DNA from 2 places in the Allobosea sp. LjRoot90 genome. Region 2 is predicted to be linked to the other one. Evidence: riboswitches for the same ligand, from Rfam matches in the RefSeq annotation. Region 2 holds a riboswitch; the other holds the start of a gene.
The links. A riboswitch is a leader RNA that binds a small molecule or an ion and turns the genes downstream of it on or off. The one in region 2 is predicted to bind thiamine pyrophosphate.
Positions count from the first base shown of each region.

Region 1: it holds a riboswitch for thiamine pyrophosphate, as region 2 does, so the genes downstream of both, thiC (phosphomethylpyrimidine synthase ThiC) here and ACSQ3M_RS01630 (ABC transporter permease) in region 2, are expected to answer to the same signal.

Region 1 is NZ_CAXUTF020000016.1:12,411-18,501, forward strand. It holds gene ACSQ3M_RS28305 (HesA/MoeB/ThiF family protein) at 1-585, opposite strand, end outside; gene ACSQ3M_RS28310 (thiazole synthase) at 600-1,370, opposite strand; gene thiS (sulfur carrier protein ThiS) at 1,375-1,572, opposite strand; gene thiO (glycine oxidase ThiO) at 1,541-2,542, opposite strand; gene thiC (phosphomethylpyrimidine synthase ThiC) at 2,548-4,425, opposite strand; TPP riboswitch at 4,504-4,607, opposite strand; gene ACSQ3M_RS28330 (hypothetical protein) at 4,711-4,911, opposite strand; gene ACSQ3M_RS28335 (hypothetical protein) at 4,994-5,275, opposite strand; gene ACSQ3M_RS28340 (OmpA family protein) at 5,396-6,091, opposite strand, start outside.
Region 2 is NZ_CAXUTF020000001.1:348,728-354,818, forward strand. It holds gene ACSQ3M_RS01615 (arylsulfatase) at 1-537, opposite strand, end outside; gene ACSQ3M_RS01620 (MFS transporter) at 1,262-2,479, opposite strand; gene ACSQ3M_RS01625 (ABC transporter substrate-binding protein) at 2,656-3,615, opposite strand; gene ACSQ3M_RS01630 (ABC transporter permease) at 3,659-4,402, opposite strand; TPP riboswitch at 4,500-4,596, opposite strand; gene ACSQ3M_RS01635 (TenA family protein) at 4,656-5,303, opposite strand; gene ACSQ3M_RS01640 (hypothetical protein) at 5,398-6,091, opposite strand, start outside.

The DNA of each region.
Region 1 (6,091 bases), on a different contig from region 2:
CTGCAATAGGCCGAGCGTGCCGACCGCCGGGCCGAGCACGCCGGCCGTGGCGCAATCGCCGGCGCGCGCCGGCATTTCGGGGAAGACCGCTCGATAGCTCGGCCCCCCGCCACAAAAGGCGCCGACATAGCCGGCAAGGCCGACGATCGAGGCGCTGACCAGCGGCTTGCCGGCGTCATGGCAGGCGTCGCTCAGGACATAGGTCGCAGCGAAACTGTCGGCGGCGTCGACGACGATACCGGCTCGCGCGACGAGCCCCGCGACATTGTCGGGCGCGAGCCTGAGCGCCAGTGCCTCGACCTCAACACCGGGATTGTATGCGGCGAGCGCTTCCGCCGCCGCCTCGACCTTCAGGCGCCCGACATCGCCCATCCGGTAGAGCGGCTGGCGGTGCAGGTTGCTTTCCTCGACCCGGTCGGGATCGACCAGCAGCAATCGGCCGATGCCGGCGCCGGCGAGGTAGGACAGAACGGGACAGCCGAGCCCGCCGGCGCCGACGACCAAGATGCTCGTACGGGCCAGTCGCGCCTGCCCCCCGGGGCCGACCTCCGGCAGCACGATCTGGCGGGCATAGCGATCGCTCATGGCTCCCTCCACCGTCAGCCAAGCAGGGCCCGGCCGAGCACCGGGGTCGACGGCGCGGCCATGTCACGCGGTTCCATCGGCCCCGCTTCGAAGGCAAGGCGCCCGGCCTCGACCGCGCGGGCGAAGGCGGCCGCCATCGCTGCCGGATCGCCGGCTTTCGCGACCGCAGTGTTGAGCAGGACGGCGTCGTAGCCGAGCTCCATTGCCGCGGCCGCGTGCGAGGGCAATCCGATGCCGGCATCGACGACGAGCGGGATACCCGGAAAATGCGCCCGTAGCGCCCGCAGGCCGTAAGGGTTGTTCAAGCCCTTGCCGGTGCCGATCGGTGCGCCCCAGGGCATCAGCACCCGGCAGCCGGCCTCGACCAGCCGCTCGGCCACGACGAGGTCCTCGGTCATATAGGGGAAGACCTCGAAACCCTCGGCGCAGAGGATGCGCGCCGCCTCGGTGAGGCCGAACACATCGGGCTGAAGCGTGTCGGCTTCGCCGATCACCTCCAGCTTGATCCAGGGCGTGCCGAAGACCTCACGCGCCATCTGCGCAGTCGTCACCGCTTCCTTGACCGAATGGCAGCCGGCCGTATTCGGCAGCACCCTGACGCCGAGGCCGCGGATCAGGGCCCAGAAGTCCTGGCCGCCACCGAGACGCCCGGCTTCGCGGCGCAGCGAGACCGTGACGACATCGACGCCGGCCGCTTCGACCGCCCGCTGCAGCACGGCCGGCGAGGGATATTGCGCCGTGCCGAGAAAGAAGCGCGAGCGCGGGGTGAAGCCGTAGAAATCCATTGCCTCAGCCTCCCTGCATCGGCGCGAGGATCTCGAGCCGATCGCCTTCGGCGAGGACCGTCCGCGCTCGCGCGGCGGCGGACACGAAAGCCTCGTTCACGGCCGTGGCGACGACCGCCCCGGCATAGCCCAACTCGGCCAGTGTCTCGGCCAGGACCGGGGCAGCGACCTCACGCGTGTCGCCGTTGACGATGATCTGCATCGGACAGCTCCTTGGATGCGAGGAGACGATCGGCCACCTGCCGGGCCAGAGCCGGCGACAGCAGGAAGCCGTGGCGGAAAAGGCCGTTGAAACGCAGCACCCGGCCGTCCTCGACGATGCGGGGCAGGTTATCGGGAAAGGCCGGGCGGACATCGGCACGCAATTCGACAATCTCGGCCTCGCCGAAGGCCGGATGCAGCGCATAGGCGGCACTCAGGAGCTCGATCGCCGAGCGAGCGCTGACGCGGCTGCGATCATCGCTCTCGATCATCGTCGCACCGATCATGAAATGCCCGTCGGCGCGCGGCACGACATAGAGCGGAATCCGTGGATGCAGGAGCCGCACCGGGCGGCTCAGGCTGATCTCGTTCGTACGCAGCACCAGCATCTCGCCGCGCACGCCGCGCAGCGTACCCAAGCGGTCACGGGCGGAAAGGCCACGGCAATCGACGATGCGATCGGCATCGAGCCCCGCCTCCTCGACCGCGGCGCCATAATGGATCGGCACACCGGCCGCCTGTAGCGCCCCAGCCAACGCCGCCATGGCCAGGCGCGGGTCGAGATGAGCCTCCTGCGCGAAGAACAGACCCTGCCGGAAGCGGCCGGCGAGGTCGGGCTCCAGCGCGGCGACCCCGTCGCCATCGAGCCGCTCGAAGCCATCAGTCCGCGCAGCAAAGCGCGTCAGTTCGCCGGCGTCGCGGGCCGGGGCGAGCACCAGCGTGCCATGCGCGAGCGTCTCACCATAATGGCTCGGCCACCAGTCGAGGGCCTGCCGGCCGAGGGTGACGACCGCCTCTTCGGCGCTCTCGCGCTCGCACCAGGGCGCCAGCATGCCGCCGGCAGCCCAGGAGCAGGCCTGCTCGCCGAGCCCGGCGCCGCGTTCGAACAGCTCGACCGCGACGCCCCGCTCCGCCAGTTCGAGCGCCGTCACGAGGCCGGCGACGCCGGCCCCGATCACAGCGACGCGCATGGCCCCTACTCCGCCGCGGGCAGATAGAGGTTGCCGCCCTTCTTGAGGAACTCCTCCGACTTCTCTGCCATGCCTTGCGAGGCCATCGCTTCGAGCGCCGCGCGCTCATTGTCGCCCATCGCCAGCACTTCGGCGCGCAGGTCCTGGGTAATCTTCATCGAGCAGAACTTGGGGCCGCACATCGAGCAGAAATGCGCGACCTTGTGGGCGTCCTTCGGCAGGGTCTCGTCGTGGTAGGCGCGGGCGGTGTCCGGATCGAGCGCCAGGTTGAACTGGTCCTCCCAGCGGAAATCGAACCTCGCCCGCGATACCGCGTCGTCGCGGATCTTCGCGGCAGGATGGCCCTTGGCGAGGTCGGCGGCATGGGCCGCGATCCGGTAGGTGATGACGCCAGTCTTGACGTCGTCGCGGTCCGGCAGGCCGAGATGCTCCTTCGGCGTGACGTAGCAAAGCATGGCGCAGCCGAACCAGCCGATCATCGCCGCACCGATGCCGGAGGTGATGTGGTCGTAGCCTGGCGCTATGTCGGTGGTCAGCGGTCCGAGCGTGTAGAACGGCGCCTCGCCGCATTCGCGCAGCTGCTTATCCATGTTCTCCTTGATCTTGTGCATCGGCACATGGCCGGGGCCCTCGATCATCACCTGGCAGCCCTTGTCCCAGGCGACCTTGGTCAGCTCGCCCAGCGTCTCCAGCTCGGCGAACTGGGCGCGGTCATTGGCGTCGGCGATCGAGCCGGGCCTGAGGCCATCGCCGAGCGAGAACGAGACGTCATATTTGCGCATGATCTCGCAGATCTCGTCGAAGCGCTCGTAGAGGAAACTCTCCTTGTGATGCGCCAGGCACCAGCGCGCCATGATCGAGCCGCCGCGCGAGACGATGCCGGTGACCCTGGATGCAGTGAGTGGGACGTAAGGCAGTCTCACGCCGGCATGGATGGTGAAATAGTCGACACCTTGCTCGGCTTGCTCGATCAGCGTGTCCTTGAAGACCTCCCAGTCGAGCTTGATCGGGTCGCCGCCGACCTTCTCCAGCGCCTGATAGATCGGAACCGTGCCGATCGGAACCGGCGAGTTGCGCAGGATCCAGGAGCGGATGTTGTGGATGTTGCGGCCTGTGGAGAGGTCCATGACGGTGTCGGCGCCCCAGCGGATCGCCCAGACCAGCTTCTCGACCTCCTCGGCGGCGCCGGAGGTCACGGCCGAATTGCCGATATTGGCGTTGATCTTGACCAGGAAGTTGCGGCCGATCGCCATCGGCTCAAGCTCGGGATGGTTGATGTTGGCCGGGATGATGGCGCGACCGCGGGCGATCTCGTCGCGGACGAATTCGGGCGTGACGAACTCGGGAACCGAGGCGCCAAAGCTCTCGCCGTCGGCATGGCGCTCTCTTGCACCCTCCAGCATGGCGGCGCGGCCGAGATTCTCGCGATGGGCGACGTAGATCATCTCGGGCGTGACGATGCCGGCCTTGGCGAATTCGTACTGCGTCGCCATCTGGCCGGACCTGGCCTCGAGGATCGGGCGCTCAGCCGGACAGGCCGGGACGAGTTGGGCTTCGCTGATATGGCCGTTGTCGGCGGCCGTGACCATGCGGCCAGGCACAGTCTCGAAGCCGAGCGCATCGAGCCAGGCCCGGCGCGGCTGCACCAGGCCGGCGTTGAGGTCGATGGTCGCGTCGGTCTCGGTATAGGGGCCGGACGGGTCGTAGATGCGCACCGGCGGTTCTGCGTCGGTCGTCAGGACGACCTCGCGGAAGGGCACGCGCATCTCGGGATGCTCGGGCGCGGCGACGTAGATCTTGCGCGAGCCGATGATCGGGCCGGTCGTCACCGTCTGCGGCGCGGCCTTGACGCTGTTCTTCTGGGGCTTGGTATGGGCGTTCATCTTAGGATCTCCTCCCTCTCAGGTTCAGGAGATCCGGGGCGTCTGACGGTCCAGTCGCTGTCTGCGGAATGCACTTGTGGCGCAGCCGCGTTCCAGTCCCTCCGCCGGTATGACCCGGATCAGGTTCGATGGGTTCGGCCGTCAGGCCATCTCAGCTCTTGCGAGCACCCCTCGGAACGAGGCGGAGGTTAGAACCGTCGTGATCTGCGCGCAACTGGCAAAGGACCACGGCTTTGCGCCGCGCCGCCATGCGTGGCGGGCATTACACGCGGAGAGGTCGGAAAATCAGGCGGTGATGTCGAGGTTGCCGCCCTGGCCGGCGGGCAGCGTTGCCTGCTGCTGCTCGGTAGCCTGCTGGAGCATGGCGACGAGGGCCTGATCGGAATCGGCGTTCTGCTTGACCATTTCGATCTGCAAAGCCTGCTGCGTTGCAGCCGACTTCATGCTGACCAGGCTTTGCGCGATCGCGACCGACATTTCACTCATGGCAGGCTCCTCGCCGCGAACATAGGCGGCGAGCCTTACCTGAATCTGAATCCGAAACCGCGAGCTCTAGGGCCGGACCCGATCAAGGCGCGATGATCGACGGCACCGGCTTCGGCATCGGAACCGCGCGATTCGGCTCCGGCGGCCCCGAACGGTCTCGCGCCAGCCGCTCACGCTCCCGCGTCGCCTCGACACGATCGGAACGCGGCTCGAGCTTCTGCACCTCGCTCGCATTCGGCGCGATCGGCACGCCTGGGGCGCGCTGACGCTGGGGCTGCGGCGGGGAGGATTGCGCGGCGGCGGCATCCGCCACGATCAGCCCGGCGGCGATCAGTCCGAGGAGGACCCATGGGTTCTTGCGCATGGCACTGCTCCAGTCGGGCAGGCGCAAGACCAGCCTGCCCTTCAGGAAAACTCGGAGCAAACCACGATTGTTCCAATGCCGGGCGGAGAAAGGCAGGGGCGGCCCGCAAGCCGCCCCGCTTCACTGCTGGTTCTGGCCGGTGAGCAGCGGCGTGATCCGGCGCAGCGTGACGCGGCGGTTTTCGCGCGAGTCGCCCTGCGTCTGGACCTTGGGATACTGCTCGCCATAGCCCTGCGTCGTCAGGTTCTCGGCGGGAACACCGAAGTCGCGGGTCAGGATCTCGGCGACCGACTGCGCCCGCCGGTCCGAGAGCGAGAGATTGTCGACATCCGATCCAACCGCATCGGTATGGCCCTCGACCATGAAGACCTCATTCGGCGCGCGCTCGACCGCCTGGCGCACCGCCTGCGCGATCACCCGCAGGCGCCCGCCCTGGTCCGGCGTGATGGTCCAGGAACCGGACTCGAAGTTGATCGTGTCGACGTCGACGCTGCGCATATGGGCGCGCAGATCGGGCGAGTAGCGGACTTCGTCGAGCGTGTAGCGGCGCGGCACCGGGGCGACCGGCGGAGCGGTGATCGTCTCGTAGATCAGCCGTTCGTCGGCGCGCTCGGCATCGACGATGTAGCGCTCGCGCGGGATGCGCAGCTCCGGCGGCGGCAGCACAACCACCTCCTCGGCGAAGCGGGCCTGCGGCCCGTCACGACGGACATTGTCGATCATCACGAACTCGGCGCCGTCGCGCTCGCGCCGCGAACGGCGGAGCAGCCGGCCTTCGGTGTCGGTCACCGTGACGATCTGCGTGCCGTCGGGACG
Region 2 (6,091 bases):
CGAGCGGGTCGCGCGCACCCAGCCAATGGCCTTGTTCGTGATATCGACATTGAAATGATAATTTGGATCGCGTGGCACCCCGAGTTCGGTGGTCCCGTCAACCAAATACGGTCGGAACAGGGACTTCTCGCCACCAAGGAAGCCGTAGAATTTCTCGAAACCCTGGCGCGCCGGCCAACGGTCGAATGGGCCGCTCACGCTGGTTTCCCAAGGAGGCGTTTCGTGGCTCTTGCCGAACATGGAGGTACAGTATCCCCATTGGCGCAAGATTTCGGCGATCGGGGCGACGCTCTTCGGACGCATGCCCGTATCGCCGGGATAGGAGGTCGCGCCATCGACCACCGCGGCTTGGCTGTTCTGGTGTTGGTTACGGCCGGTCAGCAATGCGGTGCGGCTCGGTGAGCACAGGCTGTTGACGTGGAAATTGGTGTAGGTGAGCCCTTCCTTCGCCAAGCGGTCCATCGTCGGAAAATTGACCGGCCCGCCCATGGTGGACGGATCGGCATAGGAGGTTTGGTCCTGAAGAATGAGAAGGATGTTGGGGGCACCCCCGCGGTGGCCTGACCTGTATCGGTTTCGGCTGCGGCACCTTGCGCCAGTCTGGCTCGGTGATGATCGGCCTGGGCGGCTGGGGGAAGGGCAGGATCTCGCCCATGCGCTGAGCGTCTGTTGAAGATGGAGTTGGCGAGGTCGGCGATGCCGCGGGGCGCTGCTGCGCTACGGCAGAGCTTCCGCCAGAAGTCGCCGCTAGAGCCGCTGCTGCCACGGCCGACGTGCCACACAGCAGTACGTCACGGCGTTTAACGCCCTTTGATTTAGGTGCGCCAGGTGAGCGTTTAACAACAGATTCGTCGCTGCTCATGAACATCTCCTGTTAGGTTTGACGTTGCTATTGGCAGACCATCATTCATTTCCTCAATTTTGATATGAAATTTAGTGGTATAGTGTCGGCCGCGCACACTCTAGACGCGCCGGTTGCCACGTTGTTCTTTCGGTGTATTTTTCATGTCGACTTAAGCTGCCCCGCTTAGAGCGCAATAGGCTTGGCGTCCAACGGTACCAACAGCGCCCTATAAGCATTCGCGCCTGATTACTTGGTAGCATAGAAGAAGCGCACGATGAAGCCCAGCAGGCTTGTTAAGGGCGTGAGCCCGCTATGAATGTCCGCGATGGGTCGGGAGCAGGCGCTTGGCTCTGGCGGGACAAGCGCTGGTGGCCTTGCCCTTCCCAATTTCAGCCCGACAGGTGACAGCAGCGGCTGCTACCCCCGCCGGTGCTCGACCTTAGGCAGGAACCAGGCGAGCAGGCCGATCGCCGGCAGGAAGGCGCAGATCCGGTAGACCGCCTCGATCCCGATCCAGTCGGCGACCTCGCCGAGGATCGCCGCCGCGAGCCCGCCGAGGCCGAAGGACAAGCCGTAGAACAGCCCGCCGATCAGGCCGATCCGACCTGGCATCAGTTCCATCGCGTAGATCAGGATCGCGGCGAAGGAACTTGCCATGATCAGGTTGATCACCACCGTCAATACGCCGGTCCAGAACAGGTCGGCGAAGGGCAGCAGCAGCGAGAAGGGCAGGGCGCCGAGGATCGAGAACCAGAGGATGCGGTTGCGGCCGACCCTGTCGCCGATGATGCCGCCGGCGAGCGCCCCCACTGCCGCGGCCGCGAGGAACAGGAACAGCATCAGCTGCGAAGCCTGCACCGAGACGCCGAACTTCCCGATCAAATAGAAGGTGTAATACGAGCTGAAGCTCGACGAGTAGGCGTTCTTCGAGAACAGCAGGATGACGAGGATGGTGATCGCGAAGGCGATCTGGCCCTTCGAATGCGCGGGCGCCTCGGGCGCAGCGGCCGCGACCTTCACGGGCTTCGGGGCAGCGGCTGCAGCCTGGTTCAGGCTGGCATAGCGGCGAGCCGTCCAGACCATCAGGATCATGGCGAGCAGGGCCGCGGCCGAGAACCAGGCGACGCTGGTCTGGCCGCGCGGCACAATGATGAAGGCGGCGAGCAGCGGGCCGAGCGCGCCGCCGCTCTGGCCGCCGACCTGGAAGATGCCCTGCGCCAGCCCTTGCTGGCCGCCCGAGGCGTTGCGGGCCATGCGGGTTGCCTCAGGATGGAAGATCGAGGAGCCGAGACCGACGCAGGCGGCCGCGAGCAGCAGCAGCGGATAGCTGCCGGCATAGGCGAGGCCGATCAGCCCGGTCAGCGTGCAGCCCATGCCGACGACCATCGAATAGGGCATCGGGTTCTTGTCGGTGTAGTGGCCGACGACCGGCTGCAGCAGCGAGGCGGTGATCTGGAAGGTCAGCGTGATCAGGCCGATCTGGCCGAAATCCAGCGCGTAGGCCGTCTTGATGATCGGGTAGATCGCCGGGATCAGCGACTGGATCATGTCGTTGAGCAGATGCGTCGCGCTCAGCGCGAACAGCACCGGCAGGTCGGCGCGGCGGGTGGAGGCGATCGGCTTGCTGACGTTCATGCGGATGATTTCGCCGGGCGCAGCTGCAATGGCGGGCGAGGGCCCGCCGGATGGCCGCGAAGCCGGCTCATAGCATCGCGATCGGCGCCAGACCCAGAGGGGCGCGCACAGAGCCGCTCTGATGTAGGCGCGGGGTGGGCGCGACGGCAGGGGGCCTGCCGCCGCATTCCGCCAGCTTATTTCAGCTCGCCTGCGATCTCGGCGATCGCCGGGGCCTTCTTGATCAGCCCGCGTTCGACAAGAAAGGCACCGAAGCGCTCATAGCGGCGCTGGTCGAGGGCAGCCGGGCGCTTGGCGAAGCGCGGCAGGGTGTCCGTCCAGGCCTGGCGGTTGAGGGCGTCGTCGAGATCGGGATGGGCGGCGATGAAGAGCTTCCAGGCCTCCTGCGGGTGGTTGGTCAAATAGAGCGCCGCCTTCTCGACCGCGTCGAGGAAGCGGGCGAGGCGGGTGTCGCCGAGGAGCTCGCGGCGGGTGATCAGGATCAGCTCGTCATAGGCCGGCACGCCATGCTCCTCGGGATAGAAGGCGGTGCCGGGATGGCCCTCGAGCTTCAGCTGCGTCAGCTCGAAATTGCGGTAGCCGCCGATTGTGGCGTCGACCCGGCCGCTGATCAGCGCGGCCGAGAGCGCGAAGTTGACGTTGACGAGCTTGACGTCGTCGAGCTTGAGGCCCGCCTTGGCCAGCATCTGGCCGAGCAGGGTGGTCTCCGTGCCCGAGACGGCATAGCCGACCGTCTTGCCCTTGAGGTCGGCGAGGCTCTTGATCGGCCCGTCGGCCTTGACGATGACACTGTTGAGCGGGGTCTCGACCAGCGTGCCGAAGCGGACGATCGGGATGCCGGCGGCGTGGTCGAGATAGAGATTGGGCTGGTAGTGGATGCCGATATCGGCCTGGCCGGCGGCGACGAGGCGCGGCACGGCGGAAGGATCGGAGGGCGGCACCATCGTGACCTCGAGTCCGGCCTCCTTGAACAGGCCGAGCTGCTGCGCGACGACCAGTGGCGCATGGTCGGGATTGACGAACCATTCGAGCATGACCGTGAGCTTGTCGGCGGCGCGCGCCGGGCTGGCGAGGCCGGCAGCCAGGATGAGGCCGGTGGCGAGCAGGGCGCGTCTGGTCAGGGCGCGGAGGGTCATGCGGCGAAATCCTTCTGCTTGATCGGTTCGGGACGGAGCGGCGTCACGGCTCGCTCGTCCAGGGAATGAGGCGCGGGCCGAGCGCATCGACGAGATGGCGCAGGACGAGGCTGAGCACGGCGAGTACGGTCATCGCGGCGAAGACCGTGTCGGTCTGCATGCGGGCATTGGCCTGGACCATGACGAAGCCGAGCCCGGCCGAGGAGCCGACCCATTCGCCGATCACGGCGCCGAGCGGCGCGAGCGGAGCTGCGACCCGCAGGCCCGAGAGCAGGCTCGGCATGGCCAAAGGCAGGCGGACATGGCGGAGCGTCTGCCAATGCGTCGCCGTCGTCAGCGCGGTGGCGTCGATGAGCTCGGGGTCGGTCCGGCGCAGGCCGTCGGCGAAGGCGGAGGCGACCGGGAAGAAGATGATGATCGTCGCCATGATCACCTTCGAGCCCATGCCGAAGCCGAACCAGACGACCAGCAGCGGTGCGATCACGAAGACGGGGAAGGATTGGAGGACGAGCAGGACCGGCCAAAGCAGGCGCCCGAGCCGCGGCAGCGCCACGATCGCGACCGCTGTCAGCGCGCCGAACAGCGAGCCGAGTACGAAGCCGAGCGCGATCTCGGCCATGGTGGTCAGGCTGTGGCCGAGGAGGAAGCCGGGCTGGCGCTGGAAGGCTGCGGCGACCTCGAGCGGCGAGGGCAGGATGTAGCGCGGCGGCTGGAACAGCCAGACCGCGCCCTGCCAGGCCAGGAGCAGGACGAGAATGGTGCGAAGCGCCGGGGCGAGCGCGGCCATCACCGGCCTCGCGGAAGCCGAGCTCCGCTCTGTCGCGCCATGCGTCGTCAAGGCTCGCCTTTCCGGTGGAAGGCGGGCACGGGGAGAAGCGCTGACGAGGCTGCCCCGAGCGACTCCCTCCGCCAGCATGATCTGGTTCAGGTTCGAAGGGTGCTTCTCAGCTCGCCTTGCGGCGAACGCCCCCGTCTCTCGTAAGCCCTTGTGGCAGAAAGGCTTGCGCCTGTCACGCCTGTCTCAGGCCATACGGTGCCAGTCAGGCCTCGCCGTCATAGGCCGAGTCGAAGAAGGCCTTCTCCAGTGCGACGGTGCGCAGGAAGAAGTCTCGGCTCGTTTCCGCTTCGTTCGGGCCGACGCGATCGAGCTCCGCTCGCAGGAAACCGACGAAGTCGCGGAAGTCGGGGTTGTCGTGCAGGGTGACCCATTCGGCATGGACGAAGTTCGCCGGCAGCGGCTGCGACGCCTGCTGGGCCCAGTCGAGATAGAGCCATTCGGCCACGACGAGGACGGAGAGGGCGGCGGCGTAGGAACGCGTCGCAGCGGCTTCGCGCATGATCGCCTTGAAGCCAGCGGTGGCTTTCGTGTCGGGCTGCTCGGCGCGCTCGCGCTCGCTGACGCCGAGCGCTGTGAAGGCGCGCAGGAAATAGGTGTTCTCCTCGCCGCAGACCATGCCGATGAAGCGGCCGAAGCGCAGCCGGGCCTCGAAGCTGTCGGCGCCGGCGAGTGCCGCACCCAGCAGGGTCAGGAAGCTGTCGAGGAAGCGGTGGTCCTGGACCAGATAGCGGGCCATGACCACGTCGGAGACCGTCCCCTCGAGCAGCTCAGTGACGAAGCGGTGGCCGACGGATTGCGACCAGGCCGGCTGGCTGGCGAGGCGGAGGGTTTCGGTGAAACGGGCGGTCATGAGGTCGGTGCCTTCTGCTGATCGGCCCCTCCCTAGCAGCAGCGCCGCCGCGCCGGAACACGCGGCGGCCGCATGCGGCAATCGCGCCGACGCGTTATTTCAATCGCCCCGCCACGAGCTTCGCCAGCTCGCCGACGCGCGCCTTCGCCTGATCGTGCAGCGCCTGGTCGCGCTCGCCGCCGGAGACGCGGACGTCGACCGTGGTGAGGCCCTTACGGATATGGATGCGGTTCATGATGTCGAGCGCGGCCTCGTCGCCGAGGCCCGAAACCGGGGTCTTGGCCTCCGAGACCTTGATCGCGCTCTGGAACCAGCGCTTCGACAGCTCTTCGCTGGCGGCGACGTTGCGGACGCTGACCTGGATCTGGTTGAGCTCGACCGTGCGCTTGCCGTCCTTCTCGACGGTGCGCTTGGCGTCGAACTGGCAGCCGATCGGGTTCGGCAGCGCCTCGACCCGGTTCTCGCGGCTTTCATGGGTGATCTTGCCCATCAGCTTGCGCGGCTCGCTAACGGTCATGTCAGGGAAGGCAGCCTTGACCTCGGCCGGCGTCAGCAGGGTGCAGGCGTCGGGCCATTGCTCGGCCGGCGCGACGGAGGAGGTGCGGGTATCCGCCGGCACCGTCACGGCGCTATTCGCCGCGACTTTGGGCGACGCATCGACCATGCCGGTGCCACCCTGCCAGCGTGCCGCCGCCTGCTTCGCGAGAGCGAGCGCGTTCGGCGGCGTCTGCTCGGAATAGAGGTCGACCGAGACGGAATAGATCAGGTCGTCCTTGCGGGCGCGGACA